DNA from 4 places in the Paenibacillus hodogayensis genome. Region 4 is predicted to be linked to each of the others. Evidence: riboswitches for the same ligand, from Rfam matches in the RefSeq annotation. Region 4 holds a riboswitch; each other region holds the start of a gene.
What was found. Region 4 has a riboswitch for cyclic di-AMP ahead of ABD796_RS30250 (resuscitation-promoting factor). Riboswitches for the same ligand answer to the same signal wherever they lie in the genome.
Positions count from the first base shown of each region.

Region 1: linked by a shared signal. The riboswitch ahead of ABD796_RS25850 (C40 family peptidase) and the one ahead of ABD796_RS30250 (resuscitation-promoting factor) in region 4 are both predicted to bind cyclic di-AMP.
Region 2: linked by a shared signal. The riboswitch ahead of ABD796_RS24955 (hypothetical protein) and the one ahead of ABD796_RS30250 (resuscitation-promoting factor) in region 4 are both predicted to bind cyclic di-AMP.
Region 3: linked by a shared signal. The riboswitch ahead of ABD796_RS26260 (C40 family peptidase) and the one ahead of ABD796_RS30250 (resuscitation-promoting factor) in region 4 are both predicted to bind cyclic di-AMP.

Region 1 covers NZ_BAAAYO010000012.1:164,021-166,219, forward strand. The annotation lists gene ABD796_RS25850 (C40 family peptidase) at 1-896, opposite strand, end outside; cyclic di-AMP (ydaO/yuaA leader) riboswitch at 898-1,043, opposite strand; gene ABD796_RS25855 (M55 family metallopeptidase) at 1,110-1,883, opposite strand; gene ABD796_RS25860 (SDR family oxidoreductase) at 2,072-2,199, opposite strand, start outside.
Region 2 covers NZ_BAAAYO010000011.1:74,394-76,592, reverse strand. The annotation lists gene ABD796_RS24960 (AraC family transcriptional regulator) at 1-489, opposite strand, end outside; cyclic di-AMP (ydaO/yuaA leader) riboswitch at 966-1,134, shown strand; gene ABD796_RS24955 (hypothetical protein) at 1,253-1,666, shown strand; gene kdpF (K(+)-transporting ATPase subunit F) at 1,776-1,892, shown strand; gene kdpA (potassium-transporting ATPase subunit KdpA) at 1,930-2,199, shown strand, end outside.
Region 3 covers NZ_BAAAYO010000013.1:24,476-26,674, forward strand. The annotation lists gene ABD796_RS26250 (M1 family metallopeptidase) at 1-36, shown strand, start outside; gene ABD796_RS26255 (hypothetical protein) at 52-876, shown strand; cyclic di-AMP (ydaO/yuaA leader) riboswitch at 1,240-1,379, shown strand; gene ABD796_RS26260 (C40 family peptidase) at 1,385-1,855, shown strand; gene ptsP (phosphoenolpyruvate--protein phosphotransferase) at 1,948-2,199, opposite strand, start outside.
Region 4 covers NZ_BAAAYO010000015.1:53,220-55,418, reverse strand. The annotation lists gene ABD796_RS30255 (ABC transporter ATP-binding protein) at 1-559, opposite strand, end outside; cyclic di-AMP (ydaO/yuaA leader) riboswitch at 835-987, shown strand; gene ABD796_RS30250 (resuscitation-promoting factor) at 1,339-2,199, shown strand, end outside.

The sequences.
Region 1 (2,199 bases), on a different contig from region 4:
CGCCTGGCGCCTATGTATCTAGAGCCCCAATAGGAGCTGTACAGCGAATCAATCTTCGTTCCGCGCGAGGTCGTCGCCGATACGAACTGGCCCTCGCCCAAATAAATGCCGACATGCGTCGCAACCGCACCGGTGTTAAAAAACACCAGATCCCCCGGCTCCAGCCCGACAACCGGCTGACCGGACGAGTCGTACATGGAACGGGACGTTCGCGGCAGATCGACGCCGTTTTGAGCGAACACGTACCGGACAAAACCGGAGCAGTCGAAGCCTTCCGGAGTCGTTCCGCCCCACATATAGCGGATGCCGGTCATGCTCTTGGCCATGGCGACGATCGGTTCATTCTTGACGGTCGGCGGCTCCGCCTTGGGCATCAAGTTGTCCGCCGCAGCAGTCTTGTACCAGGCCGGCGCATGATAGCGTCCGTCCTGTCCGATAATCGCAATACGGTTGTCTTTATCCCACTGCACGATATAGCCGAGCGTCTCCGACAGGATGCGCAAAGGCACATAAGCCGTTCCTTGCCGGTTTTGCACGGCCTCCGCCTCAAGCTTGACCGGCTTGCCGTCCAGCATTAACTCGGCCGCCCCAGCCTTCACTTCCATCGTTCGTTTCTTGTCGTCCTGAACGGCAACCTTCAGTTGGCCGTTATCCGTACGCCAATCGAGCGTATAGCCCAACGCCTCGAAAACCGGACGCATCGGGACCAAGGTCTGCCCGTCGCCGTCAATGAATGGCCCCGCTTCCGGGAATTCCACCAGTTTATCGTTAATCTGAATTTTGACGCCCGAATCGGCCCCGGTGGTGGGCGAAGCGGAGGCGATCCCGCCGGACATGCCGGTAACGGTAATGCCTACGACGCACGACAAAGCAATATGTTTCCACAAACGCTTCAAACGGTTCCCTCCCGCGGCCTCCGAGGTTAGCTGACGGGTTAGGGAAGAGGTTGTTCCCTTGCCGGCATAGAAGCGCCGGCATTCACCCCGAGTGAATCGTCCCCCGTACCAAATATTCGGAATATTCGGATTCGGCCTGTTTTAAAGTTGAGTTTTAAGGGTATCATACCGTTTTCGTAAAGGTCAACCTACAATTTTTGGAATTATGCGACATTATACCGGTAAATCCCGGATATCGTCGCGGCTGATGCGCACCGTCCGGTCATTGATCCATTCCACGCCGGGTCCTTGCATCGATTGCCCCACAGCGGTCAAATACCCGATTTCGAGCGTATAAGGAGCCGCTATACCGGTAAAAGGGGGAATTTCCGCCATGCGTCGCACCGACTCCGCCGCTCCCTCCCGTACGGCATGACACGCTTCCTCGCCGTCCAGATGTTCGGCGGCTTCTATGCCCAGTCCGCGCTTGACGACCGCCGTCTCGATCTCCGGCACGAACAGCAGCGCCTCCAAAGCGGCTTTGTCATCCCCTGATAGGAAGATGACCGGCACGCCCTGCACCCCGGCGACGAGAGCCCTGGCTCCGAACTCGCCGATCAGCACCCCGTTCAACCGGTAATACGCTACCGACCGCGACGAATACGTATGATTCAGCGGGGCGTTGTACGTCCCGGCCATCGCATGTTGACCGACGAACAGCAGCGCATCGTAGCCTTCCAGCTTTTTGTAAGGATGTCCTTCCCGCAAATACGTCCCGCCGACGATATCTTCGGCGAACAGGCCGCCCGGACCGTGTCCGTCCCATACGTCGATTCGCGCATTCGGGTAGACGCTGCGAATTCCTTCGATGCATGCATTCACTTCGCGGGCCAGCAGCTTCTTTGCGGCATCGACCCGCTCGGGGTAGCCGTCTCCCGGTCTTGTCTGGGTGAAGCTGTCCACGCCGGCAGGCCCTTCCAAATCGGTCAAAATAAAAAAAGATTTCATGTTTTCGAATCCCCCATCATCAAAATAGCCTATCGCTTGGGGGTATAGTTCGCGAACCATTGGCCATTTCCTGCTAATAAAAGAGAAAAAAACTCCAACCGCTTGGCCGATAGCAGCTTGGAGTTTTGGCGTTTTCTTTTATAACGTTAAGAAGTATCGGTCTCCGCCCCGGCCAAGCGACGCGGACTTCAAGTTTCGGTCATCGTCCCGCCGTTTACGTGGAGCACTTGACCGGTGACGAAGGACGAATCGTCGGAGGCGAGATAAATGTAGGTCGGTGCAAGCTCGAACGGCTGTCCGGCACGCTTCATCGGCG
Region 2 (2,199 bases), on a different contig from region 4:
CACGTTCGTCGCGTAATGACGCAGAAGCAGCACGCATAGATGGAGGAGGGCGCTTTTCGCCATACTCCGGTAGCCCTCCGGCTTCTCCGTAAGCTCTCGCCAGATGGTCTCGATCAAGGAGCCGATCGTATCGGCGAGCGAAGTTCCCGCCGGAATGCGGTTATCAAAATGATCGGAGCGATAAGCGAACGGCAGCAGCAAAGCTTCTTCTTCTTCCAGCAGCATGCGCGGCTCGAAGTTGAGGAACAGATACGTGCTGGGGTCGGATTCATCCGAGCTCGCGATGTGCCGCTCCAGGTTGTTGACGAGAAAAATATCCCCGGCCGTGACGGTATACCGTTTATCCCCAAAAAAGAAGAAACCGCTCCCGGACAGGCAGAGGCCGATTTCCAGACTGGAATGATAATGCAGCGGGGCGATAGCCGTTTTGGGCGTCCAACGGAAAGCGTTGATCGGGATATCGTTCTCATAATGAATATTTAACTTCATAAATGACCTCGGTATGGTGTAATCGATCGGATCAAAAACCTATATAGGTTAGCATACCACGGAAATGCGGCGCAAGCGGCAGTTCATATGGAACAATTTTGGCGAAATTTCCAAAGTGGAAGCGGATTCATTAGCAGATGGCTTCTGTTCTTGAAGCCAAAGCTTCCTGAAGCTGTTTTTTTCATCATTTTCATGAAAAACGGTGAAAAAGGGAGCGCGATAAAGCATTTGGCAGATCGGTATCGGATTGCTTCCAGCTAGTGACGGATTGTGCCGGAATTGAAAGTCCGCCACCCTTTACAGAACGACCCGGCAAGCGTAAGATACGGTTCATGAATTGAATAAGATTCCTGACGTCGCACGCCGCTTCGGGAGAGAGGATGATGAAGTTTGCGAGACGTCGGCGCGGCCGCGAGATTCAGGCTGCCGTAGGTTATTTGCAGCGCCGTTTTATGAAAAAGGGTTTCATCAAGAAAATCGCAGTATCGCTGAGTCCTTGAATGGAAAAGGAACGGGGGAACCAAACGAAAGCCGCCCGGCGGCTTTCATGGGGTGAATCCTTCGGCATGCAGCCATGCCGAAGGTAGGGCGACTCTCACGCCCGAATCCGACAGCTAACCTCGTAAGCGTATCGAGAGAGGCAACGATCGCATGTGCTGAGCGCGCAGGGTGTATATCTCTGTGTGTCTGGAGAAGCCGCGAGAGGAGTTTCTACTCTTATCGCAGGCTTCTTTTTGTTGCCTTCTCTATTCAGGAGGAGAAGATGAAAATGGAAAAGCAGGAAGTATTTCTCGTGTCGGCCGCAAGCAAGGCCGGCGAAGCGTTTATCCGCAAGCTAATTCAGCACCGCATTCCACTGGTGGCGCTAGCCAACAATGCCAAGGAACGCGAAAAGCTGGAAGAAATGGGCGTAAAGAAGATCGTCATAGTGGATACTACGGACGAAAGCACGTGGGTTGCGCCGGAGTACAGCATCACCAAAATCTTTTTGTTCGAGAGCAGCCAGAACTTGAGCTGCCGGTATATCCGCTTATGCAGAAGCTGGACCGCCAACGCCATCGTGGTCATTACTCGCTCCAATAAGCCGAGGCTGATGTACAGGGCGCTGGGCGCCAACTGCGTTATTCATACGACCAATGACGACGTCTCGTCGTTATTTCAGTCGTTGGTCGGGTAAAGATAGAGCAACGGAACGGAAAAGAAGAGGAGGAACTTGACATGGCCGATCTGTATATGCTGCTGCTTCTGGCCGCCTGCTTCGCGCTTGTCGCCGGTTTCCTGAAAGGGTGCGGCCGCGTGGTCGAATCGGGGGGAGGCGAGCGCCCGTGATCGTCGTTTACGCATTCACCGCGTTTTTATTCGTCTACCTGGTGTACGCGCTGCTCAACCCGGAAAAGTTTTAAATACATTCGGATCGGTACAAGGGAGGCCCTTTGGATGATGGGCATATTGCAAATTGCCGCGGTCATCGTCATCGTCGTGCTGCTGGTGAAGCCGCTAGGCACTTATTTGTATAACGTATTCCGCAACGAGACGAACGCGACGGATCGCCTGTTCGTTTTCGCGGAACGGCCGATCTTCGCGCTGATCGGGCTGAAGCAGCCTAAAGGCATGACATGGAAAACGTACGGCCTCAGCTTTCTAGTCACCAATATCGTCCTGGCGACGGTCAGCTACCTGCTGTTGAGAATCCAGAACCTGCTGCCGCTC
Region 3 (2,199 bases), on a different contig from region 4:
TTGATCGAGACCTTGCTGAACGGGGTCGCGTGGTGAGGTGAACAACGCTAAATGATCCGCTATCTGAAAGAAGGCTTCCGCACAACCGCTTCGCAGACGTTTTTGCTGCTCGTTTTGTGGCTGTACCATTTCGTCTGGGGCTTCCTGCTGCTGTCCGTCATCAAGTCGATTGTCGTGCCGCTGATGCACCGGTTTCCCGGCACCCACCTGACGCCGGACGCCTCTCAGCTGTTTTTGGCCGAAAGCCAGTTCCGGCTTATGAAAACCGATATTAGCCACCATACGATCGCGCTGTTGATCGCCTTCGCAGCCGCGCGCATGCTGCTGACTCCCTTGCTTAATGCCGGCGTCTACTACTCGCTGCATCACGCCCGGCTCAATTCCGGCTACCGGTTCCTGCAAGGAATCCGGCATCTGGGTAAACCGTTCTTCGTCTACTATGCCGTTCAACTGCTGCTTACATTCGCCCCATTGTACTGGCTGTATCCGATTGCGAAGAACGCCTTCGCGCATGAAAGCGATTATACGTCGCTCGGGCTTGCGCTGCTGCCATGGGCCGCCGCATACATCGCGTACGGCTTCCTGATCCGCCTCTGCTTCATTTATATTCAACTCGGCAAAACGCAGGGAGAACGGTTAAGCCAGTCGCTCGGACTGTTCCTGCGCAAGCTGCCGGTGGTTGCCGCCGTTGCGCTCGTCTTGCTGGCGATGTCCGGAACAGCGACCGCCGCCGCACTGTCCACCTCCTTGGTCTGGGCCGGCCTATCGGCACTTGTCCTGCAGCAGCTGTTCCACATCGTCACCCTGCTGTTCAAGCTGTGGACGATTGCCGCCCAATATCACGTATATGCCGCGGATACGGCTTCCGACCGATAACCTAGTGCAATCGCATAAGAAAAATCGGCGGCAAAGCGAGGCTACGGTGACCCTTTGCTCCTCCAATCGCACTTGAAACCGGATTCCCAGTTTGGGTCATAGCAGGCGGAATCCGGTTTCAAAGGCGACCGCTTCGCTTTTGCGGACCCAAAGGCCCCCCTCCGCCTTCTCTGCGTAGCCGCACTGTGTCTCATGCGATTGCCCTGGCGGATAACCGTATACCGATTGACGACAGACGAAAGGCCTTGCTGCGGCAAGGCCTTTTCGCTGCGCAAAAAATAAATCGGGATTTTTGAAAAAAATATAGGAGAAAAGCAGGAATTCCGATAGAAATGACGAATTATATTTACCCGGAAACAAAAAAATCGAAACATGCCGAATTCCTGGCTTTTTGCCGGGAAACGGGGGAACCACTCCGGGTGAATTGATCTCGCATTCAAGTGATCATAGGGCACCTTCAACCGAACCCTCAGCTAACCTCGTAGGCACCGGAAGGAGTCCGCGTCTTTTGAAAAAGGCAGCCATTGTCATCACCACCATGGTCGTTCTGTTGTTCGCGCAGATTGGTACCGCTTTCGCAGACACCAATCTCGACAAAACCGTCAACGCCCTGATCGGCACGAAGTACAAGACGGCTGGAACGACTACGAGCGGTTTCGACTGCTCGGGCTTCACGATGTACATATTCAACCAGATCGGCATCGAGCTGCCGCATCAATCCAAATCGCAAGCTCAGGAAGGCTCTTGGGTCGACAAGAACGACCTCAGACCGGGAGACCTCGTGTTCTTCAACACCGACGGCAAAGGGATTTCCCACGTCGGCATCTATCTCGGCAACGACGAGTTCATCCACTCGGCTACCGGCGATGGCGTTATCAAGAACAAGCTCAGCGAGAAATATTACAAGACGCGTTACGTTTCCGCTCGCCGCGTCATTGGGGACGATTTGTACACCCAATTGACGGAGGAAGCCAAGTAATCCGGCCTTGTTCCGCCGGACAAGACAAGCCCTGCCAATCGCGGTTACCCGCATGGCAGGGCTTGTCTTCTTCTATAGCCGTAAAGCTAGGCTCAGGCGCGACGCCGGGCCAGCAATTCCCGTACCTGCCGTCCATCCTCCAGCCGGAGCGCCTCGCGCGCCAGCTCTGCCGCCTCCGCATGCCGCAGCCCGCGCACTACGGCGCGTACGGACGGAAGAGCCGGGGCGTTCATGCTCAGCTCGTCTACGCCCAGACCGACAAGAAGCGGCACGGCTGACGAATCCCCGGCCATTTCGCCGCAGACGCCGACACGCTTGCCTTGCCCCCGCGCGGATTCGACTAC
Region 4 (2,199 bases):
CGCCTTGGCGCTTGCGCTCGACCATTAATTCGAGTAGCGAGCGAATGCCTAGCGGGTCCAGTCCGAGAAAAGGCTCATCGATAATATAGAGAGGAGGTTCAGTGAGAAAGGCGTTCATAATCATTACCTTCTGCCGCATCCCTTTCGACAGCGTCTGCGGGAATGAATCCAGCTTGTTCGTCATGTCGAATTGTCCTGCCAGAACGGCGGATTTTTGCTCGAATTGCGCGGAATCGAGGCCGTATGCCATCGACGTCATCCGCAGATGCTCGCGGATGGTCAATTCCTCATACAATTCCGGCGATTCGGGCACGTAGGCAAATGAGCTGCGGTACGTTTCCGCGGATTGCCCGGCTTCTCGACCCAAGATGCGAACCGACCCTTCGTGAGGAGCAAGAAGACCCAAAATATGTTTAATGGTTGTACTTTTTCCAGCTCCATTCAGTCCGATTAGCCCGATCATCTCTCCGGGACCGACCGAAAAATCAATCTCGCGAATGATCGGACGATTCCAAATATATCCACCTGAAAGCCCCTTCACCTCGAGTATGGTTTCCATCTTTTCCCTCCAATTTTGGTTGCGTTTTTCACTCCATCATACCATTTTTGGCTGAAAAACAGCATCTCGGACAAGATGTTTTTACTAAAATGGCTATATATCTCAAGACATAGAGGTATATGACGAAGAAAAACAGGGATTTGTTGCAAGAAAAAACGGAATAAAAGCATTTTTTTCGGCTTTTCGCGAAAATAAGGACTTTTCATCCTCTTTACAGCTTTTTCATAAGGCTTTAATATTACGATCATAATGATTCGAAATTGAATACCGCCATCGACTTACTATCGCTGAATTTCCAAATGGGAATCGGGGGAACCAAGTTTACATGGGGTGAATTTCGAGGCAGCCGTCCGCCCGGCTTGTCTCGGATAGGGCGACTCTCTTGCCCGAACCCGTCAGCTAACCTCGTAAGCGTGAAGAGAGAGGCACGATTGTCGGGCAACGAAGCGCCATCCTTGACTGGGATGAGCATTCGGTTATATGCCGCGAGAAGAGTACCTCTTCCATGCGGCTTTTATTTTCGACATGTTCGAAAATAATCCTGTACGGACTAATTAGGCATAAGTCGTCATAAACATAGCCCCAACATGCAACAGCCGATGGCAAGCATCGAATCATCCAAAAATTGAAACCAGGCCGCGTCAATCCAGTCATGCGTAACACTCGACCGCGAGAACTGATGAAGGAGGACCGCATAAGTGGGCGCTATTCCAAACGGAAACACCCATGTAAAACGATCATCCAGCATGTCTTTCGCAATGCGATGGAAGCATGAAAACTTGCGTTTGATTTCACTAGGCGCTTTGTTTTCGATCGTGATGGCAGTTATGTTTGCACTGCTTTTGTATGGTACGTCAATCAAAAAGGTGGATCTGGTCGTCAATGGGGAGCAGAAGCAGATCAAGACGAGACAAGCGACATTGTCTGCCTTCCTCGACGAACAACACATATCCGTAAGCACGCACGACCGCGTATCGGCCGTGTTGGAGACGAAGCTCAGACATGGGGCAACGTATACCGTCACGCATGCCATTCCCGTCCAATTGACCGCTGACGGCAAGACGGAAACGCGCTACACCGTAGCCAAGACCGTTGCGGGGGCGTTGGAGGAACTGAGCGTAGACCTAGGGGAGCTCGATAAATTGACTCCCGCCAAGGAAGAAGCTTTGGCGGCCAATACACCCATTCAGATTGTACGGGTGCAGAAGCTGCTGGAAAACCAGACCGAGTCGATTCCGTTCGATACGGTCAAGACCAACGATCCAAACTTGCTCAAAGGCAAGGAACAGGTCGTAACGGAAGGCAAGGAAGGCATTCTTGCCAAGAAGATCGAGAAGGTGTACGAGGACGGCCAGCTCGTGGCCGAGAACGTCGTCGATACGAAGGTCGAGCAGGAGCAGATCGACCAGATCGTGGCGCTAGGCACGAAAAACCCGGTCGTCGTATTGTCCGCCGCTTCGCCGGATATCGAGGAAGTGACCAAGGGCGGCGTCAAGTTCGCGTATAAACAAATTATTAGTAACGTCACGTTGACGGCCTACTCCGTCGATGCCGCTTCGACAGGCAAAACGAGCGAGCATCCGCAATACGGCATGACGTTTTCGGGAACGAAAGTCAGCGAAGGGCGAACCATCGCTGTC